DNA from 4 places in the Streptomyces sp. NPDC056987 genome. Region 2 is predicted to be linked to each of the others. Evidence: riboswitches for the same ligand, from Rfam matches in the RefSeq annotation. Region 2 holds a riboswitch; each other region holds the start of a gene.
What was found. Region 2 has a riboswitch for cyclic di-AMP ahead of ACFTZC_RS35730 (M23 family metallopeptidase). Riboswitches for the same ligand answer to the same signal wherever they lie in the genome.

Region 1: it holds a riboswitch for cyclic di-AMP, as region 2 does, so the genes downstream of both, ACFTZC_RS12360 (NlpC/P60 family protein) here and ACFTZC_RS35730 (M23 family metallopeptidase) in region 2, are expected to answer to the same signal.
Region 3: it holds a riboswitch for cyclic di-AMP, as region 2 does, so the genes downstream of both, ACFTZC_RS36430 (transglycosylase family protein) here and ACFTZC_RS35730 (M23 family metallopeptidase) in region 2, are expected to answer to the same signal.
Region 4: it holds a riboswitch for cyclic di-AMP, as region 2 does, so the genes downstream of both, ACFTZC_RS20790 (transglycosylase SLT domain-containing protein) here and ACFTZC_RS35730 (M23 family metallopeptidase) in region 2, are expected to answer to the same signal.

What each region holds. Positions count from the first base shown of each region.
Region 1 is NZ_JBHURV010000008.1:157,167-161,868, reverse strand. Features, by position in the region: gene ACFTZC_RS12365 (ATP-dependent DNA helicase) at 1-1,472, opposite strand, end outside; cyclic di-AMP (ydaO/yuaA leader) riboswitch at 1,740-1,914, shown strand; gene ACFTZC_RS12360 (NlpC/P60 family protein) at 1,922-3,331, shown strand; gene ACFTZC_RS12355 (hypothetical protein) at 3,423-3,776, opposite strand; gene ACFTZC_RS12350 (NlpC/P60 family protein) at 4,046-4,702, shown strand, end outside.
Region 2 is NZ_JBHURV010000046.1:23,036-27,737, forward strand. Features, by position in the region: gene ACFTZC_RS35720 (PrsW family intramembrane metalloprotease) at 1-587, shown strand, start outside; gene ACFTZC_RS35725 (aldo/keto reductase) at 643-1,587, opposite strand; gene ACFTZC_RS35730 (M23 family metallopeptidase) at 1,676-2,725, opposite strand; cyclic di-AMP (ydaO/yuaA leader) riboswitch at 2,737-2,891, opposite strand; gene ACFTZC_RS35735 (PP2C family protein-serine/threonine phosphatase) at 3,140-4,300, opposite strand; gene ACFTZC_RS35740 (MerR family transcriptional regulator) at 4,597-4,702, opposite strand, start outside.
Region 3 is NZ_JBHURV010000048.1:17,539-22,240, reverse strand. Features, by position in the region: gene ACFTZC_RS36440 (cytochrome P450) at 1-857, shown strand, start outside; gene ACFTZC_RS36435 (transglycosylase family protein) at 1,003-1,845, shown strand; cyclic di-AMP (ydaO/yuaA leader) riboswitch at 2,723-2,895, shown strand; gene ACFTZC_RS36430 (transglycosylase family protein) at 2,903-3,631, shown strand; gene eno (phosphopyruvate hydratase) at 3,853-4,702, shown strand, end outside.
Region 4 is NZ_JBHURV010000017.1:98,723-103,424, forward strand. Features, by position in the region: gene ACFTZC_RS20785 (enolase C-terminal domain-like protein) at 8-1,336, shown strand; cyclic di-AMP (ydaO/yuaA leader) riboswitch at 1,853-2,016, shown strand; gene ACFTZC_RS20790 (transglycosylase SLT domain-containing protein) at 2,021-2,800, shown strand; gene ACFTZC_RS20795 (amino acid permease) at 2,910-4,319, opposite strand; gene ACFTZC_RS20800 (hypothetical protein) at 4,499-4,702, opposite strand, start outside.

The sequences.
Region 1 (4,702 bases), on a different contig from region 2:
CGCTCCCCGATGCCGCGCTTGGGCACATTAAGGATCCGGCGCAGCGGTACGTTGTCCTCCGGATTGGCGAGGACCCGCAGGTAGGCCAGGACGTCACGGACCTCCTTGCGCTCGTAGAAGCGCACTCCGCCGACGACCTTGTACGGCAGGCCGACCCGGATGAAGATCTCCTCGAAGACGCGGGACTGCGCGTTCGTCCGGTAGAAGACGGCGACGTCACCCGCCTTGGCCTCGCCCGCGTCCGTCAGCCGGTCGATCTCGTCGGCGACGAACTGCGCCTCGTCGTGCTCCGTGTCCGCGACGTAACCGGTGATCTGGGCGCCGGCGCCGGCCTTGGTCCAGAGGTTCTTCGGGCGGCGGCTCTCGTTGCGCTCGATGACCGCGTTGGCGGCGCTGAGGATCGTCTGCGTGGAGCGGTAGTTCTGCTCCAGCAGGATCGTCGTCGCGTCCGGGTAGTCCTCCTCGAACTGGAGGATGTTGCGGATGGTGGCGCCGCGGAAGGCGTAGATCGACTGGTCGGCGTCGCCGACGACGCAGAGCTCCGCGGGGTCCTCGCCCTCGCCGGAGGGGCCCACCAGCTCGCGTACGAGGGTGTACTGCGCGTGGTTCGTGTCCTGGTACTCGTCCACCAGGACGTGCCGGAAGCGGCGCCGGTAGTGCTCGGCGACGTCGGGGAACGCCTGGAGCAGGTGGACGGTGGTCATGATGATGTCGTCGAAGTCCAGGGCGTTGGCCTCGCGCAGCCGTGCCTGGTACATCCGGTACGCCTCGGCGAGCGTCTTCTCGAAGCCGTCGACGGCCTGTCCCGCGAAGGTCTCCTCGTCGATCAGCTCGTTCTTGAGGTTGGAGATCTTGGCGCTGAAGGACTTCGGCGGATAGCGCTTGGGGTCGAGGTCCAGATCGCGGCAGACCAGGGCCATGAGCCGCTTCGAGTCGGCGGCGTCGTAGATCGAGAACGACGAGGTGAACCCGAGCCGCTTCGACTCGCGCCGCAGGATCCGCACGCAGGCGCTGTGGAAGGTCAGCACCCACATCGCCTGGGCGCGCGGGCCGACGAGCTGCCCGACGCGCTCCTTCATCTCGCCCGCGGCCTTGTTGGTGAAGGTGATCGCCAGTATCTCGCCGGGGTGGACGCTGCGGGTGCCGAGGAGATGGGCGATCCGGTGGGTCAGAACCCGGGTCTTGCCGGATCCGGCCCCGGCGACGATGAGCAGCGGCGACCCCGTGTGCACGACGGCCGCGCTCTGCTCCTCGTTCAGCCCTTCGAGGAGCGAGGCAGGGTCGATGACCGTACGGGCCGACCCGTTGCGGTGGTACGGATCCCGGGCCGGAGGCACGTCGTACGCCCCCTGGAACAGGTCGTCGGGCACCTGCTCCGGGGCGTGTTCGTCCAGGTCCTCGGGCGGCGGGGGGTGCTCGTCGCCGGAGGGCTGGAGGTCGGCCAGGAAACTGTCGTCAAAGAGGCTGCTCATCGCTTAACGAGTCTAGGCCGCCGCACCGACAGTCGGAGCCCGCCCGGCGAAGCCGGTCCGGCGGATCCACCCCGGAAGGCGGACGGTTCCGGATTACACACGGAGCGTAACGCTATACCCCCTATTACGGCTCCCTGCACTCCGCACGAGCAAATGGTCACAGAAATGTATCGGGCATATCGGCCATCCACCTTCACATCAGCGCCACATCTTGGCTAGCGTGCTCGATCAGGCAGCCCGTACCTCTGAAGGCGATCCGCGCCGAGCGGGCGGCCCACGCCGAATCCGGGCTTTCCAGCGGGAAGTTCGGAACCGGGGACCCACTCTGCAAGACCGGGGTGAATCGGGCCGTACGTTCGCCGTACGTACAACGCCCGTAGGGCAGCCTTCCGTTCCGCCCGAACCCGACAGCTAACCCGGTAGGCGGTCCACGGAAGGAGATGCCGAACTTGGCGTCGCATCGCAAGGCGCGCAGCCGTAGCGGGGTACGCACCAACACCCCTGCCGTCGGGATCACGACGGCCGCCCTCGCCTCGGTCACGCTGCTGTCGACGCAGAGCGCGGACGCCGCGCCCACGGAATCGAAGTCCTCGCCGTCGGTCGAAGAGGTGGAGAAAAAGGTCAGCGACCTGTACCGCCAGGCCGGTGGTGACGCGCAGAGGTCCGCCAGGACGAAGGAGGCGACGGCCAAGCAGAAGCGCACGGTCGACCGGGTCATCGACGGTGTGGCCAAGAGCGCGGACAAGCTGAACGAGGCCCGCCGTACGCTCGGTTCCTACACGTCCGCGCAGTCCGGGGGCGGCGCGGGCACCCCTGCGGGCGCCCCTGTCGCCCCGGCCGCTTCCGTCACCCCGGCAGCCCCGGCCCCACCTGTCGCCCCTGTCGCCCCTGTCACTCCTGTTGTACCGGCGATGCCTGCCACCGCTCCCGCCATGCCCGCAACGGCTCCCGCCATGCCTGCCACGGCCCCCGCCGCCGTACTGTTCGCGGACAGCCCGCAGACGTACGTCGAGCAGACGGGGATGACGGAGCGGCTGACCGACCGTCAGCAGAGCCCCGTCGCCGACCACTGGAGCTCCCGGGCGGACACCCGCGCCCCGGAGTCGCCGGACGAGTCCCAGGAGTCCCTGCGGACCAGCAAGGAGCAGATCCAGAAGAAGCTGGCCGAGGCCCGCGCGCTGCTGGCGCGGCTCACCGCGGAGGAGCAGGCACGGCTGGCCGCGCTGGAGCGCAAGAAGGAAGAAGCGGCCCGCCGCACGGCGGAGGCGCAGGCCAAGGCGGAGGCCCGCGACAAGGCGGAGGCCGACGCCGAGGCGGAGCGCCGGCGCGAGGCGGAGCTGATCCTGCCCCGGTCGCAGCCCCAGGCTCCGTCGGCCGACCCCGGCACGGGCACGGGATCAGGCACGGGAACGGGCACCGACGCGGCAACGGTCGCAGGTGCGAACGCGGGAACGGCTGGCGGCACCGGACTGGAGGCCGTGACCGGCGGTGACCCCGCCGGCATCTACGCGGCCAAGGCGGCGAAGGTGCTCGCCTTCGCACGCACCCAGATCGGCAAGCCGTACGTGTGGGGCGCCTCGGGGCCGAGTTCGTACGACTCCTCGGGCCTGACCCAGGCGGCGTGGCGGGCGGCCGGTGTCGAGCTGCCGCGCAGCACGAGCGACCAGGTGGACACGGGCACGCGCGTCACCACCGATGATCTGCTCCCCGGCGACCTGGTCTTCTTCTACGACGACATCAGCCACGCCGGCATCTACATCGGCGACGGCATGATGATCCACGCGCCCAAGCCGGGTGCGAACGTGCGTGAGGAATCGATCTACTACCTGCCGATCTACGGCAGCGTCCGCCCGGCCTGACCCGGTCGCGGCGCCCCGCGGACTCCGTCTCGGCGCCCCGCGGACCCGGCGGACCCGACCTCACCGGGGTCGGGTCCGTCGGGGGCCGGGGTCAGGTCCAGAGCGTGGCGATGAGGATGTTGGCCACAGTCAGCCCGCCCACCGCGCCGAACAGCGGCTTCTCGGCCGCCTCGTCGTCCCGCTTCACGTAGACGATGCCCAGGATCACGACCAGGACGGCCAGCTTGACGCCGATCTTGATGTTGTTGAGGGGCTGGTCGTCGGCCTGGTTGAGGCCCACCAGCACCATTCCCGTGATCAGCATGGTGAGAGCGCCGTGCAGCATCGCCGGGGTGAAGCGCGCCGTACCGGCGCTCATCGCCTTCATCTGGGTCAGGAAACCGCCGAGCAGGGCGGCTATGCCGATGATGTGCAGGGCGACGAAGACATTGATCAGTACGTCCATGCCGGGAGCGTAGCCCGGCCCATATCACCCGCCTTCGGTGAGGTGGGGCTTACTTCCGCTATCAGTCGGGTCCGTCCGGAAAAGCGCGCTCCGCCGGGCCATCATGATCGTGAAACGCTCCGGAACCTTCACCTCCCGCCAATACCCGCCATGTCGAGGCCGGGCTGTGACCGTGCGCCCTAACGTCCTGCGTACGGCCCTCACGGGGCCGTACCGGGCGGCCGTACCGCACGGAGTCAACGGAACCGAAGGAAACGGACCCCGCCCCCGTGGCAGCGCACCGAAACCACCGAATCCACCGAAAGCCCAGACAGCGGCTGTTCACCGGCCAGGCCGGCCGCACCGCGGCGACGCTCGCGCTCGCGGGAGCCGCGACCGCCACCGCCACGGGCCCCGCGCAGGGCGAGCCCCGGCTCACCCCCGCGCAGATCAAGGCCCAGGTCGACACGCTGTACGCGCAGGCGGAGACGGCCACCGAGCAGTACAACGGGGCGAAGGTGAAGGCGGACGAGGCCCGTGCCTCGCTCACCGAGCTGCGCGACGAGGCCGCGCGCAGGACCGACGGGCTCAACACCTCGCGCGCCGAGCTGGGCTCGATCGCCACCGCGCAGTACCGCAGCGGTGGCCTTGACCCCGCCGTACAGCTCGCCCTCAGCTCCCGGCCCGAGGACTACCTGGAGCAGGCCGGTGTCGCCGAGCGGGCCGGCAGCAGGCAGGCCGCCACCGTCGCGGGGATCCGCCGGGAGCTGTCGCGGATCGCCGGGCTGCGCTCGCGGGCGGACACCCAGCTCGCCGATCTCACGGCCCGCCGTGCCGAGCTGGCCCGGCACAAGTCCACGATCCAGCGGAAGATCGGCTCCGCCCAGCGGCTGCTCGACGAGCTCACCGCCGAGGAGCGCGACCGGTACGAGGGGCGGGGCGGAACG
Region 2 (4,702 bases):
TGGCGGCGGTGGCGGCCCGGCGGCAGAAGATCCGCCGCGTGGCTTTTCCGCTGCTCGGGCTGGTCCTCGCGATGGGCATGCACGCCCTGTGGAACGGCTCGGGGTCGCTCTTCGGCCCCTTCGGCTTCTACGCCGTGTACGGGGCCTTCATGGTCCCGGTCTTCGGGCTGCTGACCTGGCTGGTGATCTGGAGCCGGCAGCGCGAGCTGCGGACGCTCGCGGCCGAGCTGCCCGCGTACGCCGCCGCGGGGTGGCTGGCCGCGGCCGCGCCCCCCGCGCTCTCCTCGATGCGGGCGCGCTCCATGGCGCGCGGGTTCGCGGGGCGCCACCACGGGCCCGCGGCGGCGCGTACGGTCGCGGAGTACGAGGCGTTCGCGACGTCCCTGGCGTTTCTGCGCCACCGGGCCGGACGGGACCCGGTCGGCCCGGACTTCGTGGAGCGCGAGCAGGAGCTGCTGCACCACCTGTGGGAGCGCAAGGAGATAGCCGGGCCCGCGCTGACCTACGCGGCGCGGGCCACGGGCCGGGTACGGGTGCCGCCGCCGTACATCGACTACGACGGCTACAACCCGTACCGCCAGTACTGACACCCGCCAGTACGGACACCCGCCGGTGCCGACGGGTGTCCCGGTGCCTCCTCCGTCAGGCGGAGGCGGCGGTCAGCTCCGCCAGCTCCTCCGCCGTCAGCTCCAGCTCCGTGGCCGCGAGCAGCGTCGGGAGCTGCTCGACCGTGCGCGCGGAGGCGAGGGGCGCGACGACGGTCGGCTGCGCCGCCAGCCAGGCGAGCGCGACGGTGGCGACCTCGGCGCCGCGCGCGGCGGCGATCCGGTCCAGCGCGGCGAGCACCCCGACGCCCCGCTCGGACTCCAGGTACTTGCCCGCGCTCCCGGCCCGCGCGCTCTCCACCTGGGCGCCGGGGCGGTACTTACCGGTCAGGAAGCCGGAGGCGAGGGCGAAGTACGGCACGACGGAGAGGCCGTGACGGACCGCGGCGTCCCGCAGGGGGCCCTCGTACGTGTCGCGCGAGACCAGGTTGTAGTGCGGCTGAAGGGCGACGTACCGGGCCAGCCCCTCGCGCTCCGCGAAGGCGATCGACGCGTCCAGCCGCTCCGCGCTGATGTTGGAGGCGGCGACGGCACGCACCTTGCCCTCCGTGACGAGCTGGTCGAGGGCGGTGACGATCTCCTCGACCGGGACGTCCGGGTCGTCGAAGTGCGTGTAGTACAGGTCGATGTAGTCCGTACGGAGCCGCCGCAGCGACTCCTCGGCCCCGGCCTTGATGGTGGCCGCCTTCAGCCCCTTGAACTCCGGGTGCGCGCCCACCTTCGTCGCGAGGAGCACGTCGGAGCGGTTGCCGCGCGCGGCGAACCACTCGCCGAGGACGGTCTCGGACTCACCACCGGAATGGCCGTCCACCCAGGCCGTGTAGACGTCCGCGGTGTCCACGAAGTTGCCGCCCGCGGCGGCGTACGCGTCGAGGACGGCGAAGGACTCCGTACGGTCCGCGGTCCAGCCGAAGACGTTGCCGCCGAGGGCGAGCGGGAAGACCTTGAGGTCGGAGGAGCCGAGTGTGCGCAAAGTCGTCATGCGTCACTTCAACCCCACCGCAGAGCGCCTTATTCCGTTTCGGGGCGCTCCGCGTGCTCCTGCCGCACCCGTGACCGGGGCGTCGGCCTCAGGGGTTGATTCCCTTGCCGTTCAGCCACGCCATCGGGTCGATGCCCGTGCCGCCCGCCGTGTGGACCTCCAGGTGGAGGTGGGGCCCGGTCACGTTGCCGGTCGCGCCGACGCGGCCGATGACCTCACCGGTGGAGACCTTCTGCCCGGCGCTGACGGAGAGCGAGGACTGGTGCGCGTACCAGACCTCCGTGCCGTCCTCCAGCTCCAGGACCGTGCGGTAGCCGTACGAACCCGACCAGCCGGCCGACTTGACGGTGCCGCTGTGCACGGCCTTGACCGGGGTGCCCGTCGGCGCCGCGAAGTCCAGGCCGGTGTGGTAGCCGGAGGACCAGAGGGAGCCGGACTGGCCGAAGGAGGAGGTGAGGGTGTACGAGGAGGTGGGGAGGGAGAAGCTGGCCGCCAGCTTGGCGAGACGCTCCGCCTCGGCCTTGGCCTTGGCCTCCGCCTCGGCCTTCTTCTTGGCCGCCTCGATCTTCTTCTCCGCGTCGCTCTGCCGCGCCTTGGCCTGGCTCGCGGCCTTCTCGGCGGCCGCGTCCTCCGCCGCCGCCTTCTGCGTCGCGTCGGCCTTCGCCTGCTGCCGCTCGGCCTGCTGGAGGATGCGGGCGCGCAGCGCCTCGCCGGCGTCGGTGGCGCCCTGCTCGCTGTCCGCGGCGGTCAGGCCGGCGGTGCTCAGGGGCGCGCGGGCCAGCACGTCCGACGCGGAGTCCGCGTCGTCCGACCCCAGGGAGCCCATCCCCGGCAGGGACTTGGCGTCGGGAAGGTTGTCCGCGATGGCGTCGGGCAGGGATATGGAGACCGCGGGCTTGTCCTGCGCGGTGGCGATGCCGCCCGCGCCGACGGCGGCGATGACGCCGACACCGAGGACCGTGGAGCTACGGGCGAGCCCGTTGCGCTGCTTGGCGACGCGGTGCCTGCCGCGTACGGGGCGGATGGACTCCTCGGTGGGATTCCACTCCCCCCAGGTCCCGGGAGCCTCGTTCTCACTGCCGCTGCCGAAGGAGTGGGTTTCGAAAGTGGCCGTGGGGGCAGGCTTGTTGGACGCCACTGAGGCGTGCTCCTTTCCTTCCTTCTCGCCTACCGGGTTAGCTGACGGGTTCGGAGCAGGAAGGTCTCCTACGGGTGTCCCCTGCCGCACAAGGCGGCAAGTAACTCCCGATTCACCCCAATTGGTGGTTCCCCGGTTCCCTCGCGGGATTCGGCGCACGCGCACGGTGCCATCTCTGGCGACGGCTGGGACAACCGCGCTGCGTTATCGAACGTTAATAGAGACCAGGGCCTTATTCCAAGCTGTTCCCGATGATCGTTAACGACTTCGCAACGGACGTACCGGGACACAAGAACGCGCATCCGGGCGAGTCGATCGGCGCTCGGAGCATATTGGTCCGCCTCGCATACTTGACGGTATGTCAAACCTTATGCGGAGGGACACTTATCGGTCACCATGAGTGACGCCGCCGGCTCACAACACGATCGGCATCGTCCTGCGCCGCTCCGGCTCCCCCTCCGAGGGCCGGCTGACCGCCAGCAGCGCCATGTCGTCCTGGCTGCCGCCGCCCGTGTGCCGCCGTACGTCGTCGATCAGCGCCTGGAGCATCTCGTCGGGCCCCTGGAAGATCCGCCCGTCGAGCCGCTCGCGCGGAACGTAGAAGATCCCGTGCGCGTCGCGCGCCTCGGTGAGCCCGTCCGTGTAGAAGAGCAGCGTCGCGCCGTCGGGGTACGCGGACTGCTCGGCCCGGTCGGGCCACGCGCCCAGTTCGCTCATGCCGAGCGGCAGCGCGGGGTCGTGCGCCGCCAGCATCCGTACGGCGCCGTCGTGACAGATCAGCGGCTCGGGATGGCCGCGGTTGACGAGCCGTACGACGCCCTCGCCGTGCGGGATCTCCGCCAGGACGGCCGTGGTGAACCCCTCGAAGACGTCGAGCCCGTCCCGCCGCGTCCCCTCGCGCAGGAGTGAGCGCTCCAGCCGCTGCGCGACGCCCTCCAGCGAGCTCTCCTGCTCCGCCGCCTCCCGGAACGACCCGATGATGACGGCGACCGCCTCGACCGCCTCCAGCCCCTTCCCCCGTACGTCGCCGACGACCAGCCGCACCCCGTACGGCGTGTCCTGCACCGCGAACAGGTCGCCGCCGATGAACGCGCCCTCCTGCGCCGCCTCGTACCGCGCCGCGATCCGCAGCCCGCCGATTCGCTCCGCGGGTCTGGGCAGCACGGCGCGCTGGGCGGTCTCGGCGATGACGCGGGCGGAGGCGAGCCGTTCGCCGCTGCGTCTGACGACGCCGTTGATGTAGAGCGCGAGGGCGGAGACGACGAGCACCGTCAGCAGTTCGCTGATCGACACCACCGTGGTGAGCGTGTCCGTGTGGATACGGAGCGCGATCTCGGCGAGGAGCGAGGCCACGGCCACCAGCAGGGTGCCGAGCAGCGGGAAGAACGGGGCGGCGATCAGCGGGGCGGCGGCGAAGAACGGCGCCCCGGTCACACGGGCCGGAGTCGACAGGTCGAGCGCCAACCCGCCGATGATCACCAGGGCCGGCAGGAACCGGACGAGCCGCCGCCCGGCCAGGCGCCGCGCGTACGGTCCGCCCGGCCCGCCCGGCCCGAAGGGCGCCCGGTCCGCCACCCTGCCCAGGCCGTGGCCGGGGTTCCGGCGATGGTCGCGCCCGTACGTGCCGGTCACCCAGAAACCCGCGGCGTCGGCGCCCAGAAGCCCGGCACCGTCGGCGTCCTGTCTGCTTCTGCCGCCGAGGCGTTCCCGGATTCTCCTGAGCTTCCCCACCAGTCGTCTCCTGCCCGTTCCGCCGACGGCTGCGGGCGGCACCGCGCTCCACCCAGGCTGGCCGCCGCCACGGTGGGCGGCGACCCGCGGTCGGCCGACTGGGCTACGGAGACCGATGGCACGGAGGCCGGTGTGGAGACTCAGTCGGTCAGGTGGCGCTCGGCGTACACCTTCATGGCGTCCCGCACGAGCACAGCCGTACCTTTACCGTACTTGTCATACGTCGCGGTGAAACGTGGATCATCG
Region 3 (4,702 bases), on a different contig from region 2:
TCGACGGCTTCGCCGAGCGGGGCAGCGCGGACCTCATCCACGAGTTCGCGTTCCCGCTCCCGATCTACGCGATCTGCGATCTGCTCGGGGTGCCGCCCGAGGACCAGGACGACTTCCGGGACTGGGCGGGCATGATGATCCGTCATGCGGGCGGGCCGCGCGGCGGGGTCGCGCGGGCGGTCAAGAAGATGCGCGGCTATCTGGCCGAACTCATCCACCGGAAAAGAGAGAATCCCGGCGACGACCTGATCTCCGGTCTGATCCGGGCCAGTGACCACGGTGAGCATTTGACCGAGAACGAGGCCGCGGCGATGGCCTTTATCATTCTGTTCGCCGGTTTTGAGACGACGGTGAATCTCATCGGCAATGGCATGTACACGCTTATGCGAAATCCGGCCGAACGGGAACGCCTGCAGAGTTCCCTGGCGGCCGGTGAGACGGGTCTGCTGGCGACCGGCGTCGAGGAACTGCTCCGCTACGACGGCCCGGTGGAGATGGCGACCTGGCGGTACGCCACCGAGCCGCTGACTCTGGGTGGGCAGCGGATCGCGGCAGGTGACCCCGTTCTCGTCGTGCTGGCCGCGGCCGACCGCGACCCCGAGCGCTTCCGCGACCCCGACGCGCTCGACCTCGGGCGCCGTGACAATCAGCACCTCGGGTACGGGCACGGCATCCACTACTGCCTCGGCGCGCCGCTCGCCCGCGTGGAAGGGCAGACCGCGATCGCCACGCTTCTGAAACGGCTTCCGGATGTGCGGCTTTCGGAAGAACCTTCCGATTTGCGGTGGCGTGGCGGGCTCATCATGCGGGGATTGCGCACGCTTCCGGTGCAGTTCACGCCATTGTCCGGCCGATAATTTTACTGACGCATCGTCAATACTGTGACTTTCACGTGATCTCTGCTGCATCGACTTGTGACAAGCATTCGAGTACCGCTACGTTCACGTCGACCCGGTAACACCATGCCGGAGTTGAATTGACTGTCACACGGAAGGCAACCGCATGTCCGGGAACGGCCGACACCGTCGACCTCGTCAGGCCCCAGCTCTTCTCGTCGCCGCCGGGGTGGCCGGATCCGCGATCGCGATCCCGTTGCTCGGAGCCGGCGCCGCCAGCGCGGCGGACTCCTCGACCTGGGACCGCGTGGCGGGGTGCGAGAGCGGCGGCACGTGGAGCGCGAACCTCGGTAACGGGTACTACGGCGGGCTCCAGATGTCCCAGGAGACCTGGGACGAGTTCGGGGGCGGCGACTACGCCGAGCGCCCCGACCTGGCCAGCCGCTCGCAGCAGATAGCCGTGGCCGAGAAGGTCTTCGAGGCCCAGGGGGCGAAGGCGTGGTCCAGCTGCGCCGCCGTCTCCGGGCTGACGGAGGCGGTCGGCGGTGCGGTCGGCGGCATCGTGGAGGGGGTGACGGGTGGCGGCAACAGCACCGACCCGTCCGGTACCCCGTCGGGCAGCCCCTCCGGGGACGCCTATCCGTCCGGTGACGCCGTGACGGACCCGGGCGCGGAGGCGGGCGCGGACGGCAAGACCTCCCCGGAACCCAGCACCAGCCCGAGCCCGGGTGCCACCGGCTCCGCGGCCGGTACGGACGACGCCGAGGGCAAGGACGAGGCGTCCAAGGGCAAGCACCGCGGCCAGGCGGCCGACGAGAGCGCCTCGCCGGGCACCGCGGACGAGGAGCGCGCCTCGGGCAGCCGCGCCTCCCGCGGGGCGGGCGGAGCCCGTGACGGGGCCGGGCTCACGGACGGTGTGGAGCGCGAGGTCGAGAAGGTCGTCACCACGGTCGGCGGCCACCTCTCCCTGGCGACCGGCGGGCAGAAGGTCGTCGGCGGCTGGGTCTGAGCAGCCGGCAGCCCGGCAGCAAGTCCTGGGAAGCCGCGCCTCCACGACGGGGGCGCGGCTTCCGCGTTCCCGGAGCCGTCCCGAAGCGTCCCGAAGCCGTCCCCGAGCCGTCGTCGAGCCGCCCCTGAGCCGCCGCCCACCGGGCCCGTACGCGCGGCTTCCCGGCCGCCGTACGCACGGCTCCCGGCCCCGGAGGCGTTGGCCCCGCTGTGACCCGCGCCGGGCCGTAGCGCCCCGTTGCAGCGCCCCGCCGTAGGGCCGGGGGCGAGTGACGCCAGAGCCGGAGGGGACGAACGGAGCGAGAGGCTCCAGGGCTGTAGTCAGTGACTCCTGGGTCGGAGTGGGCGACCGGCGTGAGCGAGCCCGGCCCCCGGGCCCATGGCGGAACGGGTGACTCCGGCGCCGGGCCCGCGACCGGAACGGATGACTCCGCGACCGGAAGGGGTGACTCCGCGACCGGAGCCAGAAGTTCCCCGAATCGGAGCGCCCCGCTCCACCGCCGGAGCGGGGGAGTCCGGAACCGGTGCGGGCGAGTGCCGTTGAACGGCGCCCCGTTGACGCCTCCTCGGCTGCGTCCGTACTGGCCAGAGCCTCCGATCTCCGCCCGGAACGCGGGCAGTTAGCGACCGTATGTCCACTTCTGCGCAAGTGAGACAAGGGTCTCTTTGCCGCAACTCGGGCTCTTCGCCTCGCCCGTTGATCGAATCCGGTTCCCACCTGCGGAAACGTATTGTCCCTCGGAGGAGGTAAGGGCGTTTTTTCCTGGATGTGCTCCTTTGAACAACCGGCAGGGCTGTGATTACGGTCTGAACCGCTCGCACCGCGGGCCTCGTCGACCGTCACGCCGAATCCTGCCGTCGGTCGGGGGGAGTAATCGTCGCTTCGAGCGCCGAAGGCAGGAGCGGGGGACCCATAGGTTTGCGCCGGGCCCGGCCGTCGAGAGACGGGCGGTGACCGGCTAGGGGTGAAGCCGCGTGTGCGAACACGCGGCCGGGCAACTCATTGGCCCGAACCCGACAGCTCACCTCGTAGGCGTCGGTGAGGAGATGTGTTCATGCTGCTGCGTTCCAGCAAGGCCAAGCACCGCCGCCCGTCCATGGCCGTCCGCTACGCCACCCTCGCCGGGATCACCGGCGCGGCCGTCGCGGCTCCGCTGATCGGTGCCACCGCCGCCTCCGCCGCCACCGCCTCCGAGTGGGACCGGGTCGCCCAGTGCGAGTCCGGGGGCAACTGGTCGATCAACACGGGCAACGGCTTCTACGGCGGCCTGCAGTTCACCCCTTCCACCTGGGCCGCGTACGGCGGTACCGCCTACGCCCCCCGCGCCGACCAGGCCTCCAAGTCCCAGCAGATAGCCGTCGCCGAGAAGGTCCTCGCGGGCCAGGGCAAGGGCGCCTGGCCGAGCTGTGGCGTGGGCCTCTCGGGCGCCGCGTACAGCGGCGGCTCGGGCTCCGGTTCCAGCTCCGGCAGCTCCAGCTCCGGTTCCTCCAGCTCGGACAACAGCGGTTCCAGCAACTCCGGTACGCAGAAGTCCGCCCCCACCCGGCAGGCGCAGCCGCAGCAGTCGACCCGTGACGAGGCGCAGCCGGCCTCGCGCGGCCAGAGCCGTCCGTTCACGATCAAGAAGGGGGACGGCGAGTACAAGGTCAAGTCCGGCGACACCCTCTCCAAGATCGCCACTGCCCAGAAGGTCAAGGGCGGCTGGAAGAAGGTCTTCGACCTGAACAAGGACATCGTCCGTGACGCGGACGTCATCTACCCGGGTCAGCAGCTCCACCTGCGCTGACCCCCTCTCCCCGGCCCGGCGCGTCACCCCCGTACGCGCCGGGCCGGGCCCCGTTCCCGCCGCTGCCCGCCATCCGGTCCCGCTACCGGCGGGTAGCGGCGGTCCGTGCGAGCGGGAGTGTCTTAGGGGGCGGGCACCGGCTGGCCGATGACCCGGAGCCGGTTAGGCTCATGTCGCAAGGCCAAGAGACCCTGCACCCACGCGTCACATCCCAGAAGGAGATGCTCGTGCCGTCCATCGACGTCGTCGTAGCCCGGGAAATCCTCGACTCCCGAGGCAACCCCACGGTCGAGGTCGAGGTCGGCCTCGACGACGGCAGCACCGGTCGTGCTGCCGTCCCCTCCGGTGCCTCCACCGGTGCGTTCGAGGCCGTCGAACTCCGCGACGGAGACGCCAGCCGCTACCTGGGCAAGGGTGTCGAGAAGGCCGTCCTCGCCGTCATCGAGCAGCTCGGCCCGGAGCTGGTCGGGTACGACGCCACCGAGCAGCGCCTCATCGACCAGGCGATGATCGACCTGGACGCCACCGAGAACAAGGGCTCGCTGGGCGCCAACGCCATCCTCGGTGTCTCGCTCGCCGTCGCGCACGCCGCCTCCGAGGCGTCCGACCTCCCGCTCTTCCGCTACCTGGGCGGCCCGAACGCGCACCTGCTGCCCGTTCCGATGATGAACATCCTGAACGGTGGCTCGCACGCCGATTCGAATGTCGACATCCAGGAATTCATGATCGCCCCGATCGGCGCGGAGTCCTTCTCCGAGGCGCTGCGCTGGGGCGCCGAGGTCTACCACACGCTCAAGAAGGTCCTGAAGCAGAAGGGCCTCTCCACCGGTCTCGGCGACGAGGGCGGCTTCGCGCCCAACCTGGAGTCCAACCGCGCCGCGCTCGACCTCATCCTTGAGGCGATCAAGGAGGCCGGTTACGTCCCGGGCCGCGACATCGCGCTCGCGCTCGACGTCGCCGCGTCCGAGTTCTACAAGGACGGCAGCTACGAGTTCGAGGGGAAGTCGCGCTCGGCCGCCGAGATGACCGAGTACTACGAGGAGCTGGTCGACGCCTACCCGCTCGTCTCCA
Region 4 (4,702 bases), on a different contig from region 2:
TCGCCCCATGAGCCAGCCCGTCGTCACCGGCTTCTCCGTGTATCCGGTGGCAGGCCGTGACTCCATGGCACTCAACCTCTCCGGCGCGCACGCCCCGTACTTCACCCGCAACGTCCTGGTCGTCCAGGACTCCGAGGGCCGGACCGGTGTGGGCGAGGTGCCGGGCGGTGAGCGCATCACCCGTACCCTGCGCGAGGCCCAACCCCTCGTCGTCGGGAGCAGGTTGGGCGACCACAAGCGGGTACTGCGGGCCATGGGGGAGCGGTTCGGCGGCCGTGACGCGGGCGGGCGCGGGGAGCAGACCTTCGACCTGCGCACCGCGGTGCACGCCGTGACGGCCGTCGAATCGGCCCTCCTCGACCTGCTGGGCCAGCACCTGGAGGTGCCGGTGGCCGCGCTGCTCGGGGACGGCAAGCAGCGTGACGCGGTACGGGTCCTCGGCTACCTCTTCTACGTCGGCGACCCCGGCAGGACCGACCTGGAGTACGTCCGGGAACCCGGCGCGGACGTCGAGTGGTACCGCGTCCGCCGCGAGGAGGCGCTGACCCCGGAGTCGATCGTCCGGCAGGCGGAGGCGACGTACGAGCGGTACGGCTTCCGGGACTTCAAGCTCAAGGGCGGTGTCCTGCCGGGGGCGGAGGAGGTCAAGGCCGTACGCGCGCTGAAGGAACGCTTCCCCGGGGCGCGGATCACCCTTGACCCCAACGGGGCCTGGTCGCTGCGGGAAGCGGTCGAACTGTGCCGGCCCCTGCTCGGCACGCTCGCGTACGCCGAGGACCCGTGCGGAGCCGAGGACGGCTTCTCGGGCCGGGAGATCCTGGCGGAGTTCCGCCGGGCCACCGGCCTGCCCACCGCGACCAACATGGTCGCGACGGACTGGCGCCAGCTCACCCACGCGATGGCGCTCCAGTCGGTCTCCATCCCGCTCGCCGACCCGCACTTCTGGACCATGCAGGGGTCGGTGCGGGTGGCCCAGCTCTGCCATGCGACGGGGCTGACATGGGGCTGCCACTCCAACAACCACTTCGACATCTCGCTGGCCATGATGGCCCACTGCGGGGCCGCCGCCCCCGGCGAGTACAACGCCCTGGACACCCACTGGATCTGGCAGGAGGGCCTGGAGCGGCTGACCGTGGAGCCCCCGCGCATCGTCGCCGGCGAGGTCGCCGTCGACGACACCCCGGGGCTCGGCGTCGAACTCGACATGGACCGGCTCCTCGCCGCCCACGAGCTGTACCTGGAGAAGAACCTCTCCGGCCGGGACGACGCGGCGGCGATGCGATTTCTGGTGCGGGACTGGGAGTTCGACAGCAAGCGTCCCTGCTTGGTGAGATGAGGAATTGCCGCGCTCATGCCCCGCCTTTTGCAGCGGCGGAATGAGCATGCGGAGTGAACGAGGATGCGGTGCGAAGGCGTGCCGTGAGGCGACAGGCCGTCAGAAGAAAGAATCGCCCGGTGAATTCGGAGGCCTTCCGGTTCAATTCCCGCCGGGCGTTCCCAGTTGTCGGGGAGTCGGGTCGGAGGGCGATCGGATCCTCCCGCCCGACAGTGACCCATAAGGGCGTTTTGTCGGTATTTACCGTTAAGTGAAGTTGAGTGGCGTTAGGGGCACTTGTAGCCTCTGACGCCTTTTGCCTGTCCGATTATTCCGTTACGTTCGTGACCTGTGTCACCCCAGTGTCGATGGACGGGCGGGGCGAGGTGGCCGCTTTCTCTCCCGGGAGAGGAAAGTTGAGTTCCCGGGACGGCCTCGAAAGGGCTATTGACCCGAAAATTCGGAACTTGTGCCGTCCTGATATCTCGCTTACGTTCTCGTCCATCCGGATGGAACGCCCAATCCTGCCGCTGTCCGGAGACCCACACACCAATCCGTCACAAGGCAGGAGCGGGGGACCCAGGTAAGTCGCCGGTCCGGATTTCCGGAACGGCTCGGGGTGAAGCCGTACGCACCGCCGTACGGCCGGGCATCTCCAGCCCGAACCCGACAGCTCACCTCGCAGGCGACGGAGAGGAATTCGTCGTGCCCAGAAACGCCAAGCACCGCCGCCCCAGAACCGGCTCGCTCGCCCGTCGCCTCGTCGCGGTCGGCACCGGGGGCGCCGCTCTCGCGATTCCGCTGGTCACCGCGGCCACCGCCCAGGCGGCGCCCGCGACGGTGGAACACGTCCGTGCGGCCAAGGCCGCGGAGGCTCCCGCCGCCACGCCGAAGACCGCCGCCACGACCTATGTCGTGGTCGAGGGCGACTCCCTGTCGAAGATCGCGCAGGCCCACTCCGTCAGCGGCGGCTGGCAGAAGCTCTACGAGGACAACCGGAGCGCCGTCGGCGCCAACCCGTCGCTCGTGCACCCCGGCCTCAAGCTGACCGTCAACGGGAAGAAGGCGGCCGCCCCGGCGACCACCGCCACGGAGACGAGCACGAAGACGAGCACGGAGTCCGCCGGGACCGGCTCGGTCGAGCCGGCCGTCGCGAAGACGTACACCGACAACCTGGACGGCTGGATCCGCGAGGCGCTGGACGTCATGGCGCAGCACGGGATCCCCGGCAGCTACGAGGGCATCCACCGCAACATCATGCGGGAGTCCTCGGGCGACCCGAACGCCATCAACAACTGGGACATCAACGCCCAGAACGGCGTCCCGTCCAAGGGTCTTCTCCAGGTCATCGCCCCGACGTTCCAGGCGTACCACGTGCCCGGTACGGCGATGGACGCCTACGACCCGGTCGCCAACATCACGGCCGCGTGCAACTACGCCGCCGACCGGTACGGCTCGATCGACAACGTGAACGGTCCCTACTAGACCGGACCCGCGTCGCCCGACGGGTGACGAACGCACCGGGCCCCGGCCCCGCCGTCCTGCGACGGCGGGGCCGGGGCCCGTTCGCATACGTATCACCCGTGTCGTACGGTCACACCCGCCGCGCGCGCAGCTCCCGTACCCCCGCCACCGCCAGCACGAGCGCCGTCGCGCCCAGGGACCAGAGGAGCTGCGGGCGGGCCGCGTCGTCGAGGAGCATCAGCACGAACACCGTCGCCATCGCGGCGAGCGTCACCCAGGTCAGGCCGGGGAACAGCCACATCCGCAGGACCAGGCGCTCCGGCGCCTCCCGCTCGACGCGCGGGCGCAGCCTCAGCTGCGAGACGGCGATCATCGCCCAGACGAAGAGCAGCACCGCGCCGACCGCGTTGAGCATGTACAGGAAGACCGAGTCGGGCCACTTCAGATTGAGCAGGACGGAGACGAACCCGAACGCGACCGACGCCAGCACCGCCCGCCGGGGCACGCCCGACCCGCTCACCTTGAGCAGGGCCTTCGGCGCCTCGCCCCGCTCGGCCAGGGAGAAGACCATCCGGGAGGAGCCGTACAGGTTGGCGTTGAGCGCCGAGAGCAGCGCCACGAACACCACGATGTTCATGATCTGCCCGGCCGACGGGATACCGATCGCGTCGAGGACCGTGACGTACGGGCTGAGCCCCGCCTTCTGCGCCGTCCAGGGCAGCACGACCACGATGACCGCCATCGAGCCGACGTAGAAGAACAGGATCCGGTAGACCGCGCTGCGTACCGCGCGGGCCACCGAGCGCACCGGGTCGTCGGACTCGGCCGCCGCGATCGTGACGACCTCCAGTCCGCCGAAGGCGAAGATCACGGCGAGCACCCCAGAGGTCACGCCCTGCCAGCCGTGAGGGAGGAAGCCGCCCTGCCCGGTGAGGTTGGCGAGACCGGCCGGGCGGGTGTCGGGGAGCACACCGAAGACCGCGAGGAGCCCGAGGACCAGGAACGCGACGATCGCGAAGACCTTCAGGGCGGCGAAGTAGAACTCGAACTCGCCGAAGTTCTTCACGGCGGCGAGGTTCGCGCCCGTGAAGACGATCATGAAGACCAGGACCCACGCCCACTGCGGTACGGAGGGCAGCCAGCCGTTCGCGATCTGCGCCGCCCCCGTCGCCTCCACGGCGAGCACGACGACGAGCAGGAACCAGTACAGCCAGCCGACGCTGAAACCCGCCCACCGGCCGAGCGCGCGCTCGGCGTGCACGGAGAACGAGCCCGACGCGGGCAGCGCCGTCGACATCTCGCCCAGCATCCGCATCACGCACATCGCGAGCGCGCCCGCGATCAGGTACGAGACGACGATCCCGGGTCCGGCCAGCGCGATCCCGGCGCCGGAGCCGACGAAGAGCCCGGCGCCGATGACGCCGCCGAGCCCGAGCATGGTGAGATGGCGCTGCTTGAGCCCGCCGGCCAGCGGTTCGGCGGATTCGGTGGATCCGGCGGTCGGCGTGGCGGCGGGGCCGGAGGTGAGTCGGTCGTGCATGGGGAGGGCTCAGACTGCTTTCGGGGCCGGTGAGGGGGACGCGGTGGTGCGGTCCTCGCAGTCTCCCCGGACGCCCCCCGTCCAGGCAAAACGTTTCCGGACGCGACGACCGGCGCCGGCGCGCCCGCCCCGGTTCCCCGTCCGCCACCGGGCTCGGCGGCGGACGGGGCCGGACGGGCCTACGCGTCGAGCGGCGGCCGGTGGGTCGGGGAGCCGGCGATGCTGCCGCCGGTCCGGGTGACCGGGGCGTCGAACTCGGTGATCGTGAGCTGGAAGCCGACCGGGCGGCGGGCCGCGATCGGCTCCAGGTGCTTCTCCGCCGCCGCGAAGAGCTCGTCCGCTATCCGGCTCCTGAGCTCCTCGGGGCGGCCGGGCGCGATCGT